One region of the Streptomyces sp. NPDC005483 genome, then DNA from elsewhere that is predicted to be linked to it. Evidence: riboswitches for the same ligand, from Rfam matches in the RefSeq annotation. Region 1 holds a riboswitch; the other holds the start of a gene.
The links. A riboswitch is a leader RNA that binds a small molecule or an ion and turns the genes downstream of it on or off. The one in region 1 is predicted to bind glycine.
Positions count from the first base shown of each region.

Region 2: another riboswitch for glycine. It lies ahead of gcvP (aminomethyl-transferring glycine dehydrogenase); the one in region 1 lies ahead of gcvT (glycine cleavage system aminomethyltransferase GcvT).

Region 1 covers NZ_JBEXEA010000008.1:314,662-325,697, forward strand. Annotated here, with positions in the region: gene ABZT06_RS18210 (dipeptide ABC transporter ATP-binding protein) at 1-569, opposite strand, end outside; gene ABZT06_RS18215 (ABC transporter ATP-binding protein) at 566-1,657, opposite strand; gene ABZT06_RS18220 (ABC transporter permease) at 1,654-2,661, opposite strand; gene ABZT06_RS18225 (ABC transporter substrate-binding protein) at 2,731-4,479, opposite strand; gene ABZT06_RS18230 (ABC transporter permease) at 4,540-5,538, opposite strand; gene ABZT06_RS18235 (enhanced serine sensitivity protein SseB C-terminal domain-containing protein) at 5,873-6,628, opposite strand; gene ABZT06_RS18240 (enhanced serine sensitivity protein SseB) at 6,795-7,592, opposite strand; gene ABZT06_RS18245 (AAA family ATPase) at 7,683-8,351, opposite strand; glycine riboswitch at 8,533-8,630, shown strand; gene gcvT (glycine cleavage system aminomethyltransferase GcvT) at 8,786-9,904, shown strand; gene gcvH (glycine cleavage system protein GcvH) at 10,003-10,380, shown strand; gene glyA (serine hydroxymethyltransferase) at 10,396-11,036, shown strand, end outside.
Region 2 covers NZ_JBEXEA010000034.1:70,852-81,887, reverse strand. Annotated here, with positions in the region: gene ABZT06_RS40895 (DUF881 domain-containing protein) at 1-298, shown strand, start outside; gene ABZT06_RS40890 (FHA domain-containing protein) at 360-1,265, shown strand; gene ABZT06_RS40885 (MerR family transcriptional regulator) at 1,284-2,021, shown strand; gene ABZT06_RS40880 (bifunctional nuclease family protein) at 2,098-2,571, shown strand; gene ABZT06_RS40875 (MerR family transcriptional regulator) at 2,826-3,509, shown strand; gene ABZT06_RS40870 (DNA polymerase IV) at 3,568-4,926, shown strand; gene ABZT06_RS40865 (PRC-barrel domain-containing protein) at 6,097-6,474, opposite strand; glycine riboswitch at 6,598-6,693, shown strand; gene gcvP (aminomethyl-transferring glycine dehydrogenase) at 6,869-9,754, shown strand; gene ABZT06_RS40855 (TOBE domain-containing protein) at 9,825-10,244, opposite strand; gene ABZT06_RS40850 (amino acid transporter) at 10,291-11,036, opposite strand, start outside.

The DNA of each region.
Region 1 (11,036 bases):
GGCTTCAGGGCGAGCGCGCGGGCGATGCCGATGCGCTGCCGCTGACCGCCGGAGAACTCGTGCGGGTAGCGGTTGAAGTGCTCGGGGCTCAGGCCCACCAGCTCCAGGAGGCGCTGGACCTCCTTCTTCACCCCGCCCTCGGGCTCCACGCCCTGGAGACGGAACGGCGCCGAGACGATGCCGCCGATCGTGTGGCGCGGGTTCAGCGAGCCGTACGGGTCCTGGAAGATCATCTGTATGTCCCGCCGCAGCGGACGCATGCCGGCCGAGTTCAGCCGCGTGATGTCCTGGCCCTCGAAGTGGATCGAGCCGCCGGTCGGTTCCTGGAGACGGGTGATGACCCGGCCCATGGTCGACTTGCCGCAGCCCGACTCACCGACCACGCCGAGGGTCTCGCCCTTGCGCACCTCGAAGTCGATGCCGTCGACCGCCTTGACGGCGCCGACCTGGCGCTGGAGGACGCCCTTGCGGATCGGGAAGTGCTTCTGGAGGCCCTCGACCTTGAGCAGCACCTCGCGCTCGTCGGGGGCGGCCGTCACGTCCGCATCCGTCTTCTTCGTCTCACTCACAGCTTCGGCGCAATCTCTTCGGTCCAGATCCGCGTGCGGTCCTCCGGCGAGAGGTGGCAGGCGGAGAAGTGCCCGCCGCCGACCTGCTGGAGCTCCGGGCGCACGGTACGGGTGACATCGCCCTTGGGGATGTCCGCGTACGGGCAGCGGGGGTGGAAGGCGCAGCCCGAGGGGACGTTGATGAGGCTCGGCGGCTGGCCCTTGACGGGGATGAGCCGCTCGGAGGTCTCCCGGTCGATGCGCGGCATCGAGCCGAGCAGACCCCAGGTGTACGGGTGCTGCGGCCGCTCGAAGACGTCGTCGACGCTGCCCCGCTCCACGCACCGGCCGCCGTACATCACGAGCACGTCGTCGGCGATCTCGGCGACCACACCCAGGTCGTGGGTGATGAGGACGACCGCGGAGCCGAACTCCTTCTGCAGGTCCCGGATGAGGTCGAGGATCTGCGCCTGGACGGTGACGTCGAGGGCGGTCGTCGGCTCGTCCGCGATGAGCAGTTCGGGGTTGTTGACCAGCGCCATGGCGATCATCGCGCGCTGGCGCATACCGCCGGAGAACTCGTGCGCGTAGCCGTCCACGCGCTTGTCCGGCTCGGGGATGCCGACCCGGTCGAGCATCTCGATCGCCCGCTTGCGCGCGACCTTCTTGCTGACGTTGTTGTGGACCCGGTACGCCTCCACGATCTGGTTGCCGATCGTGTAGTACGGGTGCATCGCGGACAGCGGGTCCTGGAAGATCATCGCCATCTCGCGGCCGCGCAGCCGGCGCACCTCGTCCGGGTCGGCGGAGACCAGTTCCTTGCCGTCCAGCCAGATCTCGCCGGACATCTGCACGTTCTTGCCGCGTGCGCCGAGCCGGTGCAGACCCATGATGGCCAGCGAGGTGACGGACTTGCCGGAGCCCGACTCGCCCACGATGCAGAGGGTCTTGCCCTTCTCCACCTGGAAGCTGAGCCCGTCCACGGACTTGACCAGTCCGTCGTCGGTCGGGAAGTGCACCTTGAGGTCGCGGACCGCGAGGAAGGCGTCGGGGGCGTTCCCCGGAGCCGGCTCGCCCAGGGCGGCACCGGTCTTGGAGAGTTCGGTCACGAGAGCCTCACGCGCGGGTCGGCGGCGGCGTACAAGAGGTCCACCAGGAGATTTGCGATCACGACGAAGACGGCGGCGAGCAGGGTGACGCCGAGGATCGGGGGCAGGTCGTTGTCGGTGATGCCCTGCACCGCGTACTGGCCGATGCCCGGCAGCGAGAACACGGTCTCGGTGATCACGGCGCCGCCGAGCAGCAGGCCAAGGTCCATACCGAAGACGGTGATGATCGGGGTCAGCGCGGCCCGCAGTCCGTGCCGGGCGACGACGTTGCGCTCCCGCAGGCCCTTGGCGCGGGCCGTGCGGATGAAGTCCTCGTTCATCGTCTCCATCATGCCCGAGCGGGTCAGCCGCGCGTAGATGGCGGAGTACAGCAGGGCGAGCGAGCACCAGGCCGGGAAGAGCGTGTTGGCCCACTGGGCCGGATTCTCGGTGAACGGCACATAGGTCCGCCCGAAGATCGGCCACTGGTAGGTGAAGAGCAGCAGCGCCAGGTTGCCCGTGAAGAACATGGGCAGCGAGACACCGGCGAGCGCGACGCCCATGAAGGTGCGGTCGAAGAAGCTGCGGGGCTTGAGGGCGGAGATCACACCGATCACGACACCGGAGACCAGCCACATCACGGCGGCACCGGCCGCCAGCGAGATGGTCACCGGGAGGCGCGAGGTGAGCTGCGGCCAGACCGCCACGTGGTTCTTGAAGGAGTAGCCGAAGCACGGCGCGTCACAGTGCGCCGTCGTGGGGCCCAGGTTGTAGGTGGCGCCGGACACGATCCCCTTGATGAAGTGCCAGTACTGGGCATAAAGGGGCTCGTCCAGACCGAGGTTCTGCTTGACCGCGGCGATGTCGGCCTTCGTCGGACTCTTTCCGATGTACTGCTGCGCGAGCTGGTCGGCGGTCTGGCCGGCCATCCGCGGCAGCAGGAAGAAGATCGCGAAGGTGACCGCGGTGACGACGAGCAGCAGGATCACTGCCGCGAACGTCCGACGGAGGATGTACGAGATCACGGGGACCGGCGCTGGTGCCCGCGGGCCGTGAGGCCCACGGGCACCAATGCCTTCACCTGCCTTCCGGGGCTACTTCTTGGTCGTGCCGATGTTGAGGTAGTCGTACTGACCGCTGAAGGCCGCCGTGGACACCAGGTTGGTGAAGCCCGCGGGACGGTACAGCAGGACCTTGAAGTAGGTCAGCGGGACGAGCGCCGCCAGGTCCATCGCACGCTTGTCGATCTGCCCGTACAGGGCGTTGCGCCCGGTGTCGTCCTCGGTGGCGATGGCCTTCTCCAGCATCTCGTTGATCTGCTTGTCGTTCAGATACGAGAGGTTGGTGTTGCCGGACGCGCCGATCGCGTCACCGTGCAGGATCTGCTGGAGGAAGCCGTAACCGGAGTTCCAGTCGGCACCCCACTGCATCATGTGCAGGCCGATGTTCTGCTTCTTGTCGAACGTCGGCACACCCGCGTAGTCGGTGAAGTACTTGCCCGACGGGTACTGCTTCAGGCTGGCGTTGATGCCGACCTTCTTCAGCGAGGCGATGATCGCGGTGGCCGCGTCGATCTCCTGCGGGCGGTCGCTGCGCGCCGAGATGTTGGTGTTGATCGCCGTCTTGCCGCAGGCCTTCAGCTGCTCCTTGGCCTTGGCGACGTCACCCTTGTTGCCGGTGGTCGCGTAGACGTCGGCCTTCGAGTAGCCCTTGATGTCCGGGGGCAGGACGGTGGTGGCGACGTCACCGCGGATCGGGCCGCCCTCGGCGGTCTGCACGGAGACCTTGTCGACGGCGTACTCGACGGCCTTGCGGCACTCGACCTTGTCGAACGGGGCGACCTGGTTGTTGATCGCCATGTAGACCAGACGGCCACCGTAGGTGTTGTCCGTGTTGGCCTTCAGGTCGGCGCTGTTGACGACCTTCGCCTGGGTCGCGGCCTGGACACCGGTACCACCGAGGTCGATCGCGTCACCGGCCTGGACGTCCTGGTCGATCGTCTCGGCGTTGACCTTCAGCTTGACGACGATCTTGTCCGGGTACTGCTTGCGCAGCGGGTCGCTCTTCGGGTCCCAGTTCTCGTTCTTGACGAGGACGGCCTGCTTGCCCTCGTCGTAGCTCTGGAACTTGTACGAGCCCGAGGACACGATGCTCTTGACGTAGTCGATGCCGGTGTCCTTGGCCTTCGGCACCGGAGCCGTCTGCGGCGTCGCGACCAGGTAGTCGAACTCCTGGAAGGGACGGTTGAGCTTGAAGACGATCGTGGTGTCGTCCGGCGTCTCGATGGACTTCAGGCCCTCGGCGCTCTTGTCCTTGTAGGGGCCCTTGTACGCCTTGCCGCCCTCCATGAACTGCTGGAAGTAGTTCGGGCCGAGGGAGAGCACGTCACGCGCGAAGTTGGAGCGCTCGACGGCGTACTTGACGTCCTTCGAGGTGATCGGCGTGCCGTCCTGGTACTTCAGACCGGAGCGGATCTTGTACGTCCAGGTCTTGCCGCCGTCGCTCGGCTCGCCCGCCTTCTCGGCGAGGTCCGGGACCAGCGTGTTGCCCTCCTCGCCCGGACCGGGCTTGAAGGTCATCAGCGGGCGGGCGTACAGCCGGCTGAGGTTGTACATGTAGGCGTAGTACGTGTTGCCGGGATCGAAGGAGTCCGGGACGTCGGAGTACTCGTACGTGACCGTCCCACCCTTCTGGGTGGAGGCATTGACGACGCCCTTGGTCGCTGCGTTGGCCCCAGCCGACTTGTTCCCGTCTCCACCGTTGTCATCGGCCTTGCTGCAAGCCGAGAGCAACAGGCTCGCACTGCCGATGGCCGCCACTGCGGCCAGCGCTGACCTTCGCATGATGGTCTGCTTCCCCTTCAATTGTCGGAAATCTTGTGGACTCTCACCGCGGGTCGCGGGTCAGCGGCTGCGCGGGTCGAGAGCGTCGCGGAGACCGTCGCCGAGCAGGTTGAATGCCAGGACGGTCACGAAGATGGCCAGACCAGGCACGATCATGAACTGCGGGTCGACCTGGTAGTAGGTGACCGCCTGGTTGATCATGCCGCCCCAGGACGCCTGCGGGGGCTGGATACCGACGCCGAGGAAGCTCAGCGACGCCTCGAAGAGGATGTTGGTCGGGATGAGCAGCGTCGAGTAGACGATGATCGGGCCGACGAGGTTCGGCAGCAGCTCCCGGAAGAGGATGTACGGCCCCTTGGCCCCCATCCCGCGCGAGGCGTCGACGAACTCCCGCTCGCGGAGGGCCAGCGTCTGGCCTCGCACGATGCGGCCGAGGTAGGGCCAGTTGAAGAAGCCGATGACGAAGATCAGCACGCTGATGTGCAGCGGCAGCCCCTCGAGGCCGAAGGCGCCGCCCTGGAGCGTGGCCGAGATGGCGATGGCGAACAGCAGGAGGGGGAACGCCAGGAAGGTGTCCATCAGCCGGCTGATGATCGTGTCGACGCGGCCGCCGTAGTAGCCGGCGACCACGCCGAGCACGGCGCCGATCGTGTTGGACAGGATCGTGGCGCCGAAGGCGACGACCAGGGAGACCCAGGAGCCCTCGAGGATGCGGGTCGCGATGTCGCGGCCGAACTTCGGCTCCACACCGAGCGGGTGCGACCAGCTCATGCCGCCGAAGTCACCCTTGGGCAGCGAGGTGTTCGGGTCGATCAGATCCTGGTGCAGGGCGTTCGGGTCCAGCCCGAACATGGCCTGGATGGGCCGGGAGAGCACCGCGAGCAGGATCAGCAGGATGACGATCACGCCACCGGCGACCGCCACCTTGTCCTTCTTGAACCGGGACCAGGCGATCTGCCCCAGGGAACGGCCTTCGATCTGCCCCTTTGCGGCGCCGACGAGGACAGCCTCCGGCTGCGCCTCGGCCTGCGCCCCGGTGGTCTCGATCGGTGCGGTCACAGTGACCCGACCCCTCTCGCCGGTGGTGACCGGCCTACACCTGCCGTGGATTACGGCTTTGTCGACTTGCTCAGCGCGCAGGAACGTCTGATCCTGCGTCTGCCTGGGGAGTCTTCAGCTTCGCTGCGATCACCCGCCAGGCCTGGCGAGGAAAGTATGCGTAACCGTGATGCAGTACGAGGGATTCCGTTATCCGAACAGCGGGTAACACACCCCGGACGCATGCCAGTTGGGACAGAACGGCACATTAAATGACCTTCGTGACGATCCGCCGCTATCTACGCGCGAAGAAATGTGGCCGTTATGTAAACGAGGCGAACGCTTGTCATTGCTCTCAGTAGCCACCGCGGGCCGGTGGGTAGCCGTACCCTGCCGCCGGTGACTGCGCGGGCGATCCATGGGCCTCGCGGTCGTAGAACGGACGGGCGCCGGCACGCATCCACAGCGCCACCGGGTCGTACTCGTCGGACATCGCCACGGTCGACACCGGCAGCCCGTCCGGGACGGCGCCGATGGACTGCTGCATCATCGCGCGCACCGAGTCCACGGCCGAGGGACTGGTGTCGTACACGTCCAGGCCGATGGCGAGATACGGCGCCCCGAGCGCCGGCTGCACCCAGGCGCGGCGCAGCGAGCGGACCGCCGGGGTGCGGTGGGCGTTCTGCACGAGCAGGGCGTAGAACTGGGGGATCTCGATGCCGGGTTCCGACAGCCGCAGCGGCCCGGCGGGCTGGCGCTCCAGGCCGGTCGCGATGCGGCGCAGGTCGAGCCAGGGGATGCCGACGCCGCCGCCGGGGGCGTGCGGGTTGAGCCAGAGGCCGTAGTGGTCGGGATAGAGCGTGCGGGCCACGTCGATGCCGTCGACCACTTCGTACGAACGGTTCCAGCCACTGGCGCTCAGTTCCTGGGCCGAGGTCACACAGGGGGCGTAGCCGTAGCCGCCGACCTCCATGTTCCCGTACTGGGCGTCCGGGGAGCCGGACTGGCCGTGCCACAGGAGCATCCAGATCTGGCCGGAGCCGGGGCTCGCGAGTGCCTTGAGCAATGCCTCGTAGGCGTCGTAGCGCCCGGGCGTCACCTGGCGCAGCATGTGCTCGACCTGGCCGGTCGTGGTGCCGGTTCCGCTGGCGCCGCTCACGTTGTGCCGCCCCTTCTTGAAGGTTGCCCCAGGTATGGGAACAGCTTAAGCGCCTACCGGGTCGGGGCTGGTTGACCGTCGGCGGTACGGGGCACGTGTGGCACCCCTGACAACAGGTCTAGTGACCGTGCAGGTAGAAGGGCCGTACCTGCTCGCGCATCCAGTGGCCCACCGGGTCGTCCGCCACGTCCAGCAGGACCAGGTTGACCGGCCATGGCACCGGGGTGTGCCCCAGCGCCCGGCCGAGGGCGTCCATCGGCAGGGTGCGCAGGTCGCCCTCCCACTGGGAGAGTTCCACGCCCACGAACATGACCGGGTCGGCCGTCTCGATGGCGGCCAGGCAGCGGCGGGCCGTGAGGACCACTCCGGTGGCCGCGAACTCGGCGGACGCGGCCGCCAGGAAGTCGACCGGGTCGTCCTGCCAGTCCGGCTCGTAGAGCTTGACCCGGCCACCGGTGTTGGGCCCGTCCAGCGGGGTGCGGCCCACCCGGCACAGGTCGGCGACGGCGGCGGGCGGGAGGGGCACGCCGACCACACCGTCGGGGTTCACCGCGATGCCCACGTGCGGGGGCAGACCGCGGGCGAACTCGACCGCCGGGGCGATGGTGTACGACAGATGGCTGCCGACGACCTGGCGGAACTGCTCCTCGGAGCTGAAGACCGGGACGAAGGCCTGGCCCCCGATCTCCAGAGTGGGCAGGTCGAGGGGGCCGCTGTGCGGACCGCCGCCGTTCGGCAGCGGGATCCAGACGAAGCTGCGTCCGAGCACCTCGATGATCCGGCCGCCCGCCGAGGGCATGCCGAGGGAGGCCGAGAGCACCTCCTCCAGCTCGTTGCCGGGCCATCCGCCGTGCGGATGGGGGTGCGGGTGCGCTTGCCCTGGAAAGTCCGCGGGAAGATCCGCCGGGAAGTCCATCTGTCTGACCGCCTGCTGTGAACCGCTGTTGATGTGGCTGAAGGCTAGCGGGTGCGGCGCAAGGTGGCTCAGCCCGGGAAACCCAGCGCCTCAGCCCGTGAACCCGATCCGCCGCAGCACGGCCGCCGCGTCTCGGTCGATCAGCACCGCCGAACCGCAGCCCTGGGGCAGGTCACCGCGCTCCACGGAGCGGATCAGCCGGGCGGCGGCACCGCGGTGCCGCAGGAAGGCGTACCGCGAGACGCCCCGGCCGCGCTCGCGCTGGCCCTCCAGCGCGGTCTCCGCCGAGACGTCGAGCAGCAGCAGACGCAGGGTGCCGCCCCGGCGCCGAGCCTCGCGGGCCAGCCAGCCCCGCACCCAGGTCTGCGTGCCGCAGTCGTGCACGACGACTCCCTCGCCGGAGCGCAGGGCGCGGCGCAGCCCGGCGTAGTGCGCGAGCCGGACCAGGGGGCGGTAGACGGCGTACGGCAGTAAGCGGGACAGCCGGCCGTCCCAGCGGTCGCGGGTGTCCTGGGAGTCGATCCTGATCCCGTTGACCGCACGCTTCATCAGCGTGGACTTGCCGCTGCCGGGCAGGCCGGTGATGACGACGACGTCCCCCGGGCCGAAGAGCAGGGCGTGCGGGCTGCGGCCCGCGCGGTCGCGCAGGTCACGGACGACCGGGCGGGTGCCGCGGGCCTCGACGGCGTGGGCCGCGGGCTGCTCGGGCAGCGCGATCGCCGAGGTCGTCGCGTACACCGTGGTCCTGTTCACCGTCATCGTCCTCCTCCGGGATCGGGGTTTCCCTCCCCACCGAGCGTAAAGAGAAGGTAATGGATGATCTCTCGCGTTTCTGTACGCGTACCGCCACAGGGCAGTCACAAAGGGAGGAGCAGATGCGGCCCTGCCGTCGGCGTCCGGGGCGTGCAATGATGTCCGCGCCAACTGCATACCGGCCGCTTGAATCCGCGCGGGAGAGTCCCGGGTACGTGTACCCGGGCGCCGAAGGAGCAAGTCCCTCCCTTGAATCTCTCAGGCCCCCGTTACCGCGCGGGCGAGGCACATCTGAAAAGCGGGCCGCCGACCTGAAGGCGGCTCCACCCAAGGTGCAAGCCATGTTCTTCATGGCGAACCTCTCAGGTTCCGATGACAGATGGGGAGGAACCACCTCGCCCGTCACACCCCTGTCCTGGGATCCTTGGAGACGACGTCCGATGAGCAGTTCTGAACCCCGTCGCACCGCGCTCGATGCCCTGCATCGGTCGCTGGGCGCGACGATGACCGACTTCGCCGGCTGGGACATGCCCCTGCGCTACGGCTCCGAGCGCGACGAGCACAACGCGGTACGCACGAAAGCCGGGCTCTTCGACCTCTCCCACATGGGCGAGATCACCGTGACCGGACCGCAGGCGGCCGCGCTGCTGAACTTCGCCCTTGTCGGCAACATCGCCTCGGTCGGTGTCGGCCGGGCCCGCTACACCATGATCTGCCAGGCCGACGGCGGCATCCTGGACGACCTGATCGTCTACCGGCTCGGGGCAACCGAGTTCATGGTGGTCGCCAACGCATCCAACGCCCAGGTCGTGCTGGACGCGCTGACCGAGCGCGCGGCCGGCTTCGACGCCGAGGTGCGCGACGACCGGGACGCCTACGCGCTGATCGCCGTACAGGGACCGGAGTCCCCCGGAATCCTCGCGTCCCTGACCGACGCCGACCTCGACGGCCTGAAGTACTACGCCGGTCTGCCGGGCACGGTAGCCGGCGTGCCCGCGCTGATCGCCCGCACCGGGTACACCGGGGAGGACGGCTTCGAGCTGTTCGTGGCGCCTTCCGACGCGGAGACGCTGTGGCAGGCCCTGACGAAGGCGGGCGAGGGCGTCGGCCTGATCCCCTGCGGCCTGTCCTGCCGGGACACGCTGCGCCTGGAAGCGGGCATGCCGCTGTACGGGCACGAGCTCTCGCGGGAGCTGACCCCCTTCGACGCCGGGCTCGGGCGGGTCGTGAAGTTCGAGAAGGACGGCGACTTCGTCGGACGGGAGGCGCTCGAGCAGGCCGCTGAGCGCGCCGCCGCCGCAACGCCGCGTGTCCTGGTCGGGCTCGTCGCCGAGGGGCGTCGCGTCCCGCGTGCCGGGTACGCGGTCGTCGCGGACGGCGAGGTGATCGGCGAGGTCACCTCCGGCGCCCCCTCCCCCACGCTGGGCAGGCCGATCGCGATGGCGTACGTCGACGCCGCGCACGCGACGCCGGGCACGGCCGGTGTCGGTGTGGACATCCGGGGCAGCCACGAGCCGTACGAGGTCGTGGCGCTGCCGTTCTACAAGCGCCAGAAGTAGCCGCCGTAGGTGATGCTGAGCACAGAGTCGCTGCTCACGCACGCCTTTCGCAGTCCCCCCTTCATCAGCACTCCCCCGCGTACAGGAGAATTCAGGCCATGAGCAACCCCCAGCAGCTGCGCTACAGCAAGGAGCACGAGTGGCTGTCGGGCGCCGAGGACGGCGTCTCGACGGTCGGCATCACGGAGCACGCGGCCAACGCGCTCGGCGATGTCGTCTTCGTGCAGCTCCCGGAGGTCGGTGACACGGTGACCGCGGGCGAGACCTGCGGCGAGCTGGAGTCGACCAAGTCGGTCAGCGACCTGTACTCCCCCGTCTCCGGTGAGGTCACGGAGGTCAACGAGGACGTCGTCAGCGACCCGGCACTGGTGAACTCCGCCCCCTTCGAGGGCGGCTGGCTGTTCAAGGTACGCGTCTCGGAGGAGCCGGCCGACCTGCTCTCCGCCGACGAGTACACCGCCTTTTCCGCCGGCTGAGGAGTCGTACACCTGATGTCCGCACTGAACACGCCCCTGCACGAGCTCGACCCGGAGATCGCCGCCGCGGTCGACGCCGAGCTGGTCAGGCAGCAGTCCACCCTCGAGATGATCGCCTCGGAGAACTTCGCTCCGCTCGCGGTCATGGAGGCGCAGGGCTCGGTCCTCACCAACAAGTACGCCGAGGGCTACCCCGGCCGCCGCTACTACGGCGGCTGCGAGCACGTCGACGTGGCCGAGCAGATCGCGATCGACCGGGTCAAGGAGCTGTTCGGCGCCGAGTACGCCAACGTGCAGCCCCACTCCGGCGCCTCGGCCAACCAGGCCGCGCTGTTCGCGCTGGCGCAGCCCGGCGACACCATCCTCGGGCTCGACCTCGCCCACGGCGGTCACCTGACCCACGGGATGCGGCTGAACTTCTCCGGCAAGCAGTTCGACGTCGTCGCGTACCACGTGGACCCGGCGACCGGTCTGGTCGACATGGCCGAGCTGGAGAAGCTCGCGCGCGAACACCGGCCCAAGGTGATCATCGCGGGCTGGTCGGCGTACCCGCGCCAGCTGGACTTCGCGGAGTTCCGCCGGATCGCCGACGAGGTCGAGGCGTACCTGTGGGTCGACATGGCCCACTTCGCGGGTCTGGTCGCGGCCGGGCTGCA
Region 2 (11,036 bases), on a different contig from region 1:
GCGAGCGGCCGGTGCCGAGGCGATCCAGGTGAACGGCGTACGGGTCGTCGCGGGAACGTATCTGTCGGATTCGGACAAGAGCGTGAGCGTCGACGGGAACAAGATCACCGCGCCGTTTCGTTTCAAGGTCATCGGCAATCCGCAGGACCTCGAACCGGCGCTGAACATCCCTGGAGGCGTGGTGCAGACTCTTGAGAAGGAGCAGGCCACCGTTACCGTCGAGCGGTCGGACAAGATCGTCGTGGACGCCTTGCGAGCGGCGAAGCGGCCTGACTACGCTCGGTCGTCCTCTCAATGAACCGGGGGTGCATGGGGGGCATCCGGCCAGGGCATGAGGTTGCGGGGGGTCGGCGCACCGAATGGGTGGTGCGTGGTGGAAACTGTCTGGTGGCAACGGACGTTGTGAGGATGTCCGGGTCGACCGGTGTGTTCAATCAGGGTTCGTCCTGCCCCACGGGCGGGTCTGTTTCGGTCAAGGGGAATCGCCCGTGAAGTTGTTTCAGAAGTTGTTCGGCAAGAGCGCGCGAGAAGGTAGCGACAACGCGACCGCTCGTCATCGCGCACAGCCCGACGCCGAGGGCCAGCGCCCGCTGTTCCGGGACCAGGTCGCCGGCCAGGGTGGTGACGTTTCCGGAGGTCAGGGCGTGCCGTCTGTTGACCCTGCCCAGTCCGGCGGCATAGGTTTCGGACAGCCGTCAACCTCAAGTACGGGTGGAGGGTTTTCCCCTATGTCGGCCCTGGTGTGTACGAGGTGCGGTAACCGCAACGCGGAGAACAGCCGCTTCTGCTCCAACTGCGGCGCCCCGCTGCGGGCCGGAGCCGTGCCCGAGCGTCCCTCGGAGACGACCTCCACCATCTCCATCTCGGGACTCGAGGCCTACGACTCCGAGGTCACCGGCCAGACGCAGATGCCGGCGCTCTCCCCGGAGGCACAGGCGGCCGTCGACGCGCTCCCGCTGGGCTCCGCGCTCCTGGTGGTGCGCCGCGGGCCGAACTCGGGCAGCCGCTTCCTGCTGGACGGCGAGCTGACCACGGCCGGCCGTCACCCGCAGAGCGACATCTTCCTCGACGACGTCACGGTCTCGCGCCGGCACGTGGAGTTCCGCCGCGGCCAGGACGGCTCGTTCACGGTGTCCGACGTGGGCAGTCTCAACGGCACGTACGTCAACCGCGAGCGGATCGACTCGGTCGCTCTGAACAACGGCGACGAGGTGCAGATCGGCAAGTACCGGCTGGTGTTCTACGCGAGCCAGCGAGGCTACTGACCCTCCCAGGGAAGGTCCATGCTTCAAACACCGAGCGGCGGTGCCGGACACGGCACCGCCGCCACGGACAGTGGGCTGATGAGCATCGGCACCGTGCTGAACACGCTGCGCGACGAGTTCCCCGAAGTCACGATCTCCAAGATCCGTTTCCTGGAGTCCGAGGGCCTCATCGAGCCGCAGCGGACTCCCTCCGGGTACCGCAAGTTCAGCAACCGCGACGTCGAGCGCCTCGGCCATGTCCTGAGGATGCAGCGGGACCACTATCTGCCGCTCAAGGTGATCCGGGAGCATCTGGACGCCATGGAGCGCGGCGAGGCCGTCGCACTGCCCACGGTGGGCCGCCAACGGGACGGAGAAACGGTCCTGGAGGTCTCCGAAGGTCCGACCGCGGCCCGGATCGGCCGGGCCGAGCTGCTGGCCGCCGCCGAGATCGACGAGTCCCAGCTGACCGAGTGGGAGTCGTACGGGCTCATCACGCCGCTGCCCGACGGGGCCTACGACGCCGAGGCGGTGACCGTGGCCGCGCTCGTCGTGGAGCTCGGTCGGTTCGGCATCGAGCCGCGCCATCTGCGGGCGATGAAGGCGGCCGCCGACCGTGAGGCCGGGCTCGTGGACCAGGTGGTGGCCCCGCTGAAGCGCCACCGCAACCCGCAGACCCGTGCACACGCCGAAGCCCGTGCCAAGGAACTCGCGGGGCTCACGGTGAAGCTGCACGCGGCGCTTGTGCAGACCGCGCTCGGCGTACGCCTGCCCTGAGGGCCCCGGGCACCGGATCATCACCCGTTTCCTGCCCGACTACCCAAACGTCCCGGGCACGGCCTAGGGTTGCTGTGTGAACGAGCTCGATGTCGTAGGTGTCCGGGTCGAAATGCCCTCCAACCAACCGATCGTGCTTCTGCGTGAAGTGGGAGGCGACCGCTACCTCCCCATCTGGATCGGGCCGGGGGAGGCGACTGCGATCGCCTTCGCACAGCAGGGCATGGCCCCCGCGCGACCGCTGACCCACGACCTGTTCAAGGACGTGCTGGAGGCGGTCGGCCAGGAGCTCACCGAAGTGCGCATCACGGACCTGCGTGAGGGCGTCTTCTACGCGGAGCTGGTCTTCGCCAGCGGGGTCGAGGTGAGCGCGCGGCCGTCCGACGCCATAGCGCTGGCGCTGCGCACCGGGACGCCGATCTACGGCAGTGACGGGGTGCTCGACGACGCCGGCATCGCGATTCCGGATGAGCAGGAGGACGAAGTGGAGAAGTTCCGCGAGTTCCTCGACCAGATCTCCCCCGAGGACTTCGGCACCAGCAGTCAGTGAGGCAGCCGCGGCCGGTCCGGCGGATCAGTGGTCCGTGACGGGTCGGCCGTGTCCGGTCGTCCCCGAAATGCCGGCATTTGCCACCGGCGCGTGAGAGCGTCCTGCGGCCCGTTCGGAGCGCATTCGGCTAGCCTTTCCCCGCGGTGGGGTACGGCAAACCACTCCTAGGGTGATTATCACTCGGCGTGGCGATCGTTGACGCACCCCTGGTGACTGCCTACCGTCGAGAAGGCAGGTCAAGGACGGAGGTCGGCGTGAGAAGCAGCGGCGACGGTACGGCTGGGGGTGCCCCCGGACGGAGTCTCGGGGCAAGCGGTCCGTACCCTCCCCCAAGCTCTCAACTTCGGTCGAGTTGGGGGGATCCCCATCACGGCAGCACGGCCGATCACGCTCCGCAGCGACCGGCGGCCGTGCCGAGCAGCGGAGGGGCGACGTCCATGGCGTCCGAGCAGATCGGCTATCGCGGTCCCACGGCGTGCGCCGCGGCCGGCATCACCTACCGGCAACTCGACTACTGGGCGCGCACCGGGCTCGTGGAGCCGAGCGTGCGGCCCGCCCACGGGTCGGGGACGCAGCGGCTCTACAGCTTCCGGGACGTCGTCGTCCTGAAGATCGTCAAGCGATTCCTCGACACCGGGGTGTCGCTGCAGAACATCCGCACCACGGTCCAGCATCTGCGTGAGCGCGGTTTCCAGGACCTGGAGCGCATGACCCTCATGAGCGACGGGGCCACGGTCTACGAGTGCACCTCGCCCGACGAGGTCCACGCGCTGCTCCAGGGCGGCCAGGGGATCTTCGGGATCGCCGTGGGCGTCGTGTGGCGGGACGTCGAGAGTGCCCTGTCGCAACTGCACGGGGAGCGCATCGACACCGGGGAGACGCTCATCGGGCACAACCCCGCGGACGAGCTGGCCAGGCGCCGCAACCGGGCGGTCTGACGCTGCCCCCGCTCTCTCCCGCGGGGCATTGTCAGTGGCGTAGGGCAGCATCGGACATGTGAGAAAAGCGCCCACGATCCTGCATCTCGACATGGATGCCTTCTACGCCTCGGCGGAGCAGGCGTCCAAGCCGAGTCTGCGCGGGAAGGCGGTCGTCGTGGGCGGCCTTGGGCCGCGGGGAGTGGTGGCCACCGCGTCCTACGAGGCCCGGGTGTTCGGGGTGCACTCGGCGATGCCCATGGCCCAGGCGAGACGGCTCGCGCCGAACGCCGCATACCTCGTGCCGCGCTTCGGGTTGTACAAGGCGATCAGCGAACAGGTGATGGGGCTGCTGCGGGAGCTGTCGCCGCTGGTGGAGCCACTGAGCCTGGACGAGGCGTTCGTGGATCTGGAGGCCGGGTCAGCGGCCTGGGACGAGGCCTCGGCGCGACTGGTTGGGGCGAAGCTGCGGGCCGACATACGGGCCTTCACGGGGCTCACGGGGTCGGTGGGGCTGGCCGCGTCCAAGATGCTCGCGAAGATCGCCTCCGAGCAGGCCAAGCCGGACGGACTCGTGGTGATCGAGCCTGGCACCGAGCGGGCGCTGCTCGGGCCGATGTCGGTGCGGACGCTGCCCGGGGTGGGGCCGGCGACGGGGGACCATCTGCGGCGGGCCGGGATCCATACGGTCGACGACATCGTCGAGGCGGGGGAGGACGAGCTGGTCCGCCTGCTCGGGAAGGCGCACGGGCACGGGTTGTACGGCATGGCGCTGGCACGGGACGAGCGGGCCGTGGTGGCGGAGCGGGAGACCAAGTCGGTGTCCGTGGAGGACACGTACGACGTGGACATCCACGACCGGGTTCGGGTGGGGCTCGAGGTGCAGCGGTTGGCGGACCGGTGTGTGCGGAGGTTGCGGGAGGCCGGGCTGTCGGGGCGGACCATCGTGCTGAAGGTGCGGCGGTACGACTTCTCGACCTTGACGCGGTCCGAGACCTTGCGGGGGCCCACGGATGATCCCGCGGTGGTGCGGGAGGCTGCGCTGCGGTTGCTGGAGGGTGTCGACTCTACGGGGGGTGTGCGGCTGCTGGGGGTGGGGGTTTCGGGTCTTGCCGACTTCACTCAGGAGGATCTGTTCGCGCAGGCCGCGGGGGAGGGAGTGGATCATGCCGTCGAGGAGGTGGCTGATGACGTACCCGCTGAGGAGCGGGACGTGGTGGTCGAGCGGCGGTGGGTCGCCGGGCATGACGTGCGGCACGCCGAGTACGGGCACGGGTGGGTGCAGGGGAGTGGGCTGGGGCGGGTGACTGTGCGGTTCGAGACGCCGGATTCGGAGCCGGGGCGGGTACGGACGTTTCTTGTCGACGATCCTCGGCTGGAGTCGGCGGAGCCGTTGCCGTTGGTCGAGGTGTCGGGTTGCCACCCGCACCACCCGTGACGGTCTCGTCGTCGGGTGCGGGGGCCCTGTGGGGGTTGAACGCCGTCGGCGGCCGGCGGCCGACGGGGCGGTGGAGGATCGTCGGGCGGTGGTGGATCGTCGGCGGCTGGGGTGAGGCTGCGGAGGCCTGACGGGCTGTGGCGGGTCGGGGGGCGTTGTAGGGCGTTTGTCGGGACCGGTGGGTGCGCAGAGCGGCTGTCGGGGGCCGGGTGGGTTGGCGAGGCGTGTGGGGCGTCTGTCGGGGTCCGGGTGGGTCGGCAAGGCGTGTAGGACGTCCGACGGGCTGGGGTGGGGATGGAGGCGCGTGGCAAGGATCGGCTGGGCCGGGAGCGCTTGTCGGAAGCCGGGTGGGTTGGCGGGGCGTGTGCAGGGCGTCAGGCGGGGGTGTGGCCAAGGCCGGCGGGGTTGCAGGGCGTTTGTCGGGGTCAGCGTGGGGCGGCGGGCCTGTAGAGCGCGGGGGCGTGCGGCGAGGGGTGGCGGGCTGTGCAGGGCGGCTGGTGGGATCCGTGTGGGTCGGCGAGGCGTGTAGGACGTGGGGCGGGGCTGGGTGGAGGTCGGCGGGCAGGAGAACCCGGGGTGGGCTCTGGCGGGGCGTGTAGCAGGCGCGGCGGGCATCAGAGGGTGGGGTGGCTCTGGCGCGGCGTGTAGCAGGTCTGGCGGAGTTGGAGGGCGAGGGCGGCCGGGTTGTAGGGCGACTGGTGGCGTCTGTATGGGTCGGCGAGACGGGTGGGACGTCGGGCGGGGCTGGGGTGGGGGTCGCGGTGGGTATCAGAGGGTGGGGTGGCTCTGGCGCGGCGTGTAGCACGTCTGGCGGAGTTGGAGGGCGAGGGCGGCCGGGTTGTAGGGCGGCTGGTGGCGTCTGTTTGGGTCGGCGAGACGGGTGGGACGTCGGGCGGGGCTGGGGTGGGGGCCGCGGTGGGTATCAGAGGGTGGGGCGACTCTGGCGCGGCGTGTAGCACGTGCGGCGGAGTTGGTGGGCGAGGGTCGGCTGGGTTGTAGGGCGTCTGTTGGGGTCCGTGTGGGGCGCTGAGGTGTGCAGGACGTCCGGCGGGGCTGGTGGGCGAGGGCATGCAGAGCACGGGGCGGGAAGGCTCTGGCGAGGCGTGTAGCGCTCCGGGGGAGCTGATGGCTGGGTGGGCGGGGCGGTGGCTGAGGGGGGTGGGCCGGCGGTCAGGCTTCCGCGTCCTCCGTGCCTGCCAGCTTGCCGAAGTCCCGGTCCGGGGGTGGGGCTGGTGCGGTCACGTCGAGGCCGTAGTGGTGGTAGAGCTGGAGTTCCTGGTCGGGGGAGAGGTGGCGGCCGACGCCGAAGTCGGGGGCTTCCTTGATGAGGGTGCGGTCGAAGGGGACGCGCAGGGTGCCTTCGACCAGTTCGCTCGGCTCCAGGGGGACGAAGGCGTCCCGGGAGAAGAGGCCGGTGCGTATGGCGGCCCATTCCGGCACGCCGGTCGCGTCGTCGAGGTAGACCTCGTCGATGGTGCCGATCTTGGTGCCGTTGCGGTCGAACGCCTTGCGGCCGATCAGGTTGCGCGGATCGATGTCGGTCTGCACGTGCCCTCCACTTGGTCGCAACACATCCGAAGCGGTCGTAAGCACTACGAAAGAGCACATCGGGGTGTGCGGCCACTCGAAGACTCGTGCGTCAGCCCCGCTGGTAGGCTTGCCAGCGGCTGCTGACCCCGTGCGGGAGAGTCCTCCAGACACCATCGGAGGCGCCGAAGGAGCAAATCCTCCCCGGAATCTCTCAGGCTCACGTACCGCACGGACGAGGTCACTCTGGAAAGCAGGGCGGGCGTCGACGGCTCCCGCTCTCACCGACGGTGAAAGCCGGCGGCCTTCGGGCGGCCGGTGAAGCTCTCAGGTCGAGATGACAGAGGGGGAGGCCGTCGGGGTACCCGTGCCGGGGTACCCCTCGAAGGTCGCGTCAGACCAGGAGGCCTCCGCAATGACCGCCCATCGCATTCCGCTCTCCGAGCTCGAACAGGGAATCCCCTTCGAGCAGCGTCACATCGGCCCTGATCACGAGGCTCGGGCCAAGATGCTCGCGCAGGTCGGCTACGGCTCGCTGGACGAGCTCACGGCCGCCGCGGTGCCGGATGTGATCAAGAACGCCGATGCGCTGGAACTGCCCGGCGCGCGCACCGAGGCCGAGGTGCTGGCCGAGCTGCGGTCGCTGGCCGACCGGAACCAGGTGCTCGACTCCATGATCGGGCTCGGGTACCACGGCACCTTCACCCCGCCCGTCATCCTGCGCAACGTCATGGAGAACCCGGCCTGGTACACGGCCTACACGCCGTACCAGCCGGAGATCTCGCAGGGTCGCCTCGAGGCTCTGCTCAACTTCCAGACCATGGTCGCCGACCTCACCGGGCTGCCGACCTCCGGCGCCTCGCTGCTCGACGAGGGGACCGCGGCGGCCGAGGCCATGGCGCTGTCCCGTCGCATGGGGAAGAACAAGAAGGGGCTCTTCCTCGTCGACGCCGACGTGCTGCCGCAGACCATCGCCGTGATCGAGACCCGTGCCGAGCCGACCGGTCTGGAGGTCGTGGTCGCCGACCTCAGCGACGGGATCCCGGCCGAGGTCGCGGGGCGTGAGATCAACGGGGTGCTCGTTCAGTACCCCGGCGCCTCCGGGGTCGTACGGGACATCAAGCCGCTCATCGACCAGGCTCACGAGCTCGGCGCGCTGGTGACCGTCGCCGCCGATCTGCTCGCGCTGACGCTGCTGAAGTCGCCGGGCGAGCTCGGGGCGGACATCGCGGTCGGGACCACGCAGCGGTTCGGTGTGCCGATGGGCTTCGGCGGGCCGCACGCCGGTTACATGGCGGTGCAGGAGAAGTTCGCCCGGAGCCTGCCCGGGCGGCTCGTGGGTGTGTCCGTGGACGCCGACGGCAACAAGGCGTACCGGCTCGCGCTGCAGACCCGTGAGCAGCACATCCGCCGGGAGAAGGCGACCAGCAACATCTGCACCGCGCAGGTGCTGCTCGCGGTCATGGCCGGAATGTACGCCGTGTACCACGGGCCCGACGGGCTCAAGGGCATCGCCCGGCGGACCCATCGGTACGCCACCATCCTCGCGGCGGGGCTCCGCGCCGGTGGCGTCGAGGTGGTGCACGGGTCCTACTTCGACACGCTGACCGTGCGGGTGCCGGGCAAGGCCGCCGAGGTCGTCTCCGCGGCGCGGCGGAACGGCGTCAACCTGCACCTCGTCGACGCCGACCTCGTGTCCCTCGCCTGCGACGAGACCACCGCGCGGGCACAGGTGGCTGCCGTGTGGAACGCCTTCGGGGCCGAGGCCGACATCGAGGCGCTGGACGCGGCCACCGAGGAGGCGCTGCCGGACGCGCTGCTGCGTGGCGACGACTTCCTCACCCACCCCGTCTTCCACCAGCACCGCTCCGAGACCGCGATGCTGCGCTATCTGCGCAGGCTGGCCGACCGCGACTACGCGCTCGACCGCGGCATGATCCCGCTGGGCTCCTGCACCATGAAGCTCAACGCGACCACGGAGATGGAACCGGTCACCTGGCCCGAGTTCGGGCAGCTGCACCCCTTCGCGCCCGCCGAGCAGGCGCAGGGCTACCTGACGCTGATCCGGGAGCTGGAGGAGCGGCTCGCCGAGGTCACCGGGTACGACAAGGTGTCGCTCCAGCCGAACGCCGGTTCGCAGGGCGAGCTGGCCGGGCTGCTCGCCGTACGCGGGTATCACCGGGCGAACGGTGACGAGCAGCGGACCGTGTGTCTGATTCCGTCGTCCGCGCACGGGACCAATGCCGCCAGCGCAGTGATGGCGGGCATGAAGGTCGTCGTCGTGAAGACCGCCGAGGACGGCGAGATCGATGTCGAGGACCTGCGGGCGAAGATCGAGCAGTACCGCGACGAGCTGTCCGTGCTGATGATCACGTACCCCTCGACGCACGGTGTGTTCGAGGAGCACGTCGCCGACATCTGCGCGCAGGTGCACGAGGCCGGCGGCCAGGTGTACGTCGACGGGGCCAACCTCAACGCGCTGGTGGGGCTGGCCAAGCCGGGCCACTTCGGCGGTGACGTCTCGCACCTGAACCTGCACAAGACCTTCTGCATCCCGCACGGCGGCGGTGGCCCGGGCGTCGGTCCGGTCGGCGTACGGGCGCACCTGGCGCCGTATCTGCCGAACCACCCGATGCAGCCCGCGGCGGGCCCGGAGACCGGCGTCGGGCCGATCTCGGCCGCGCCCTGGGGTTCCGCGGGGATACTGCCGATCTCGTGGGCGTACGTGCGGCTCATGGGCGGTGAGGGGCTCAAGCGGGCCACGCAGGTGGCGGTGCTCTCCGCCAACTACATCGCCAAGCGCCTCGAGCCGCACTACCCCGTGCTCTACACCGGCCCCGGCGGGCTGGTCGCGCACGAGTGCATCATCGATCTGCGGCCGCTGACCAAGGCGACCGGGGTGAGCGTCGACGACGTGGCCAAGCGGCTCATCGACTACGGCTTCCACGCGCCGACCATGTCGTTCCCGGTGGCCGGCACGCTGATGATCGAGCCGACCGAGTCCGAGGACCTGGGTGAGCTGGACCGGTTCTGCGAGGCGATGATCGCCATTCGCGGAGAGATCGAGAAGGTCGGTTCCGGCGAGTGGGCCGTCGACGACAACCCACTGCGGAACGCTCCGCACACCGCTGGTGCGCTGGGCGGTGAGTGGGAGCACGCGTACACGCGTGAGGAGGCCGTGTTCCCGGCCGGGGTGTCGGTCGCGGACAAGTACTGGCCGCCGGTGCGGCGGATCGACCAGGCGTTCGGTGACCGGAACCTGGTGTGTTCGTGCCCGCCGCTGGACGCGTACGAGGACTGACCTGAGGCGATGAGGGCCCCGTTTCGGCGGGGCCCTTTTCTTTGCGCCGGCGTTTGCGCCGGGGCCGGGCCTACTCCGTCGCCAGTGACACTTCGGTCGACTTGATGAGGGCGACCACGGGGGTGCCGGCGGTCAGGGCGAGATCGGTCGCGGCGTCCGCGGTGATCGCGGAGGTGAGTTCGGCCCCCTCGACGGCGATCTTCACGGTGGCCATGGCGGGGCCGGTGGTCACGGCGGTGACCGTGCCCGGGAGCTGGTTGCGGATGGACACGCCCCGGACCGGGGCCGTGGCGAGGGACACCTCCGTCGACTTCACCAGGGCGCGTACGGGTGCGCCCCGGGTGAGGCCGAGTTCCTCGACGGCGTCCACGGTGATCGCGGCCGTGAGGTCCTGGCCGCCGTCGAGCCGGATCTTGACCGTCGCCATGGCCTCGCCCGGTGTGACGGTCGTGACGGTGCCGGGAAGCTGGTTGCGGATGCTAAGGATCATGGGCATCAACTTAGGGCGCTGTGCGGCTCCTGTCGGGTATGCGCGATCAGCCCGTGTGGACGCGCGGACGGCGGGCGCGGTCCGGTTCCGCCTCGCGCAGGACCTCTCGGGTGACGGGGGCTACCTCGCCCTGGCCGAAGAGGAAGAAGCGCAGGAACTGGTGGAAGGGGCTGCCCTCGGTCCATTCGAAGTACATGTGGGGGGTGCAGCCGGTGGTGTCACGGACGTGCAGGAGGAGTGCGGCCAGGGCGTTCGGGATGGAGGAGGACTCCAGGGTCAGGACGCGGTAGCGGCCGTGCAGGACCTCGCCGCGGACGGTGAGGCTCGCCTCGAACTCGGACGGGTCCAGGACGGTGACCTCGACGAAGACGAAGTCCTCGCCGGGGATGTCGTTGTCGGCGCGGATCTGTTCGATCTTGTCGCGGTATTCGGCCTTGTCCCGTCGGTCCGGCTCGTTGGCGATGAAGCGGATCTTGCGGCTGGCGATGTCCCGGATGAAACGTTCCGCCATGGCGTCGAGCGTCACGCTGGTCACGCGCAGCTCGAAGGCGCGCGCAAGCCGTGAGAGCAGCGAGACCAGGATGATGCCGGCGATGAAACAGGCGCCGATCTTGACGCCGTCGGGGCGTTCGATGACGTTCGCGACGGTGACGTAGAGGAAGACCGCCGAGATGACCGCGAAGCCGATCGTCCAGCCGCGCTGGCCGGCCTTGCGGGCCGCGATGGTCACCGCGATCGCCGCCGAGCTGATGAGGACCAGCACGCCGGTGGCGTAGGCGCCGCCCTGGGCGT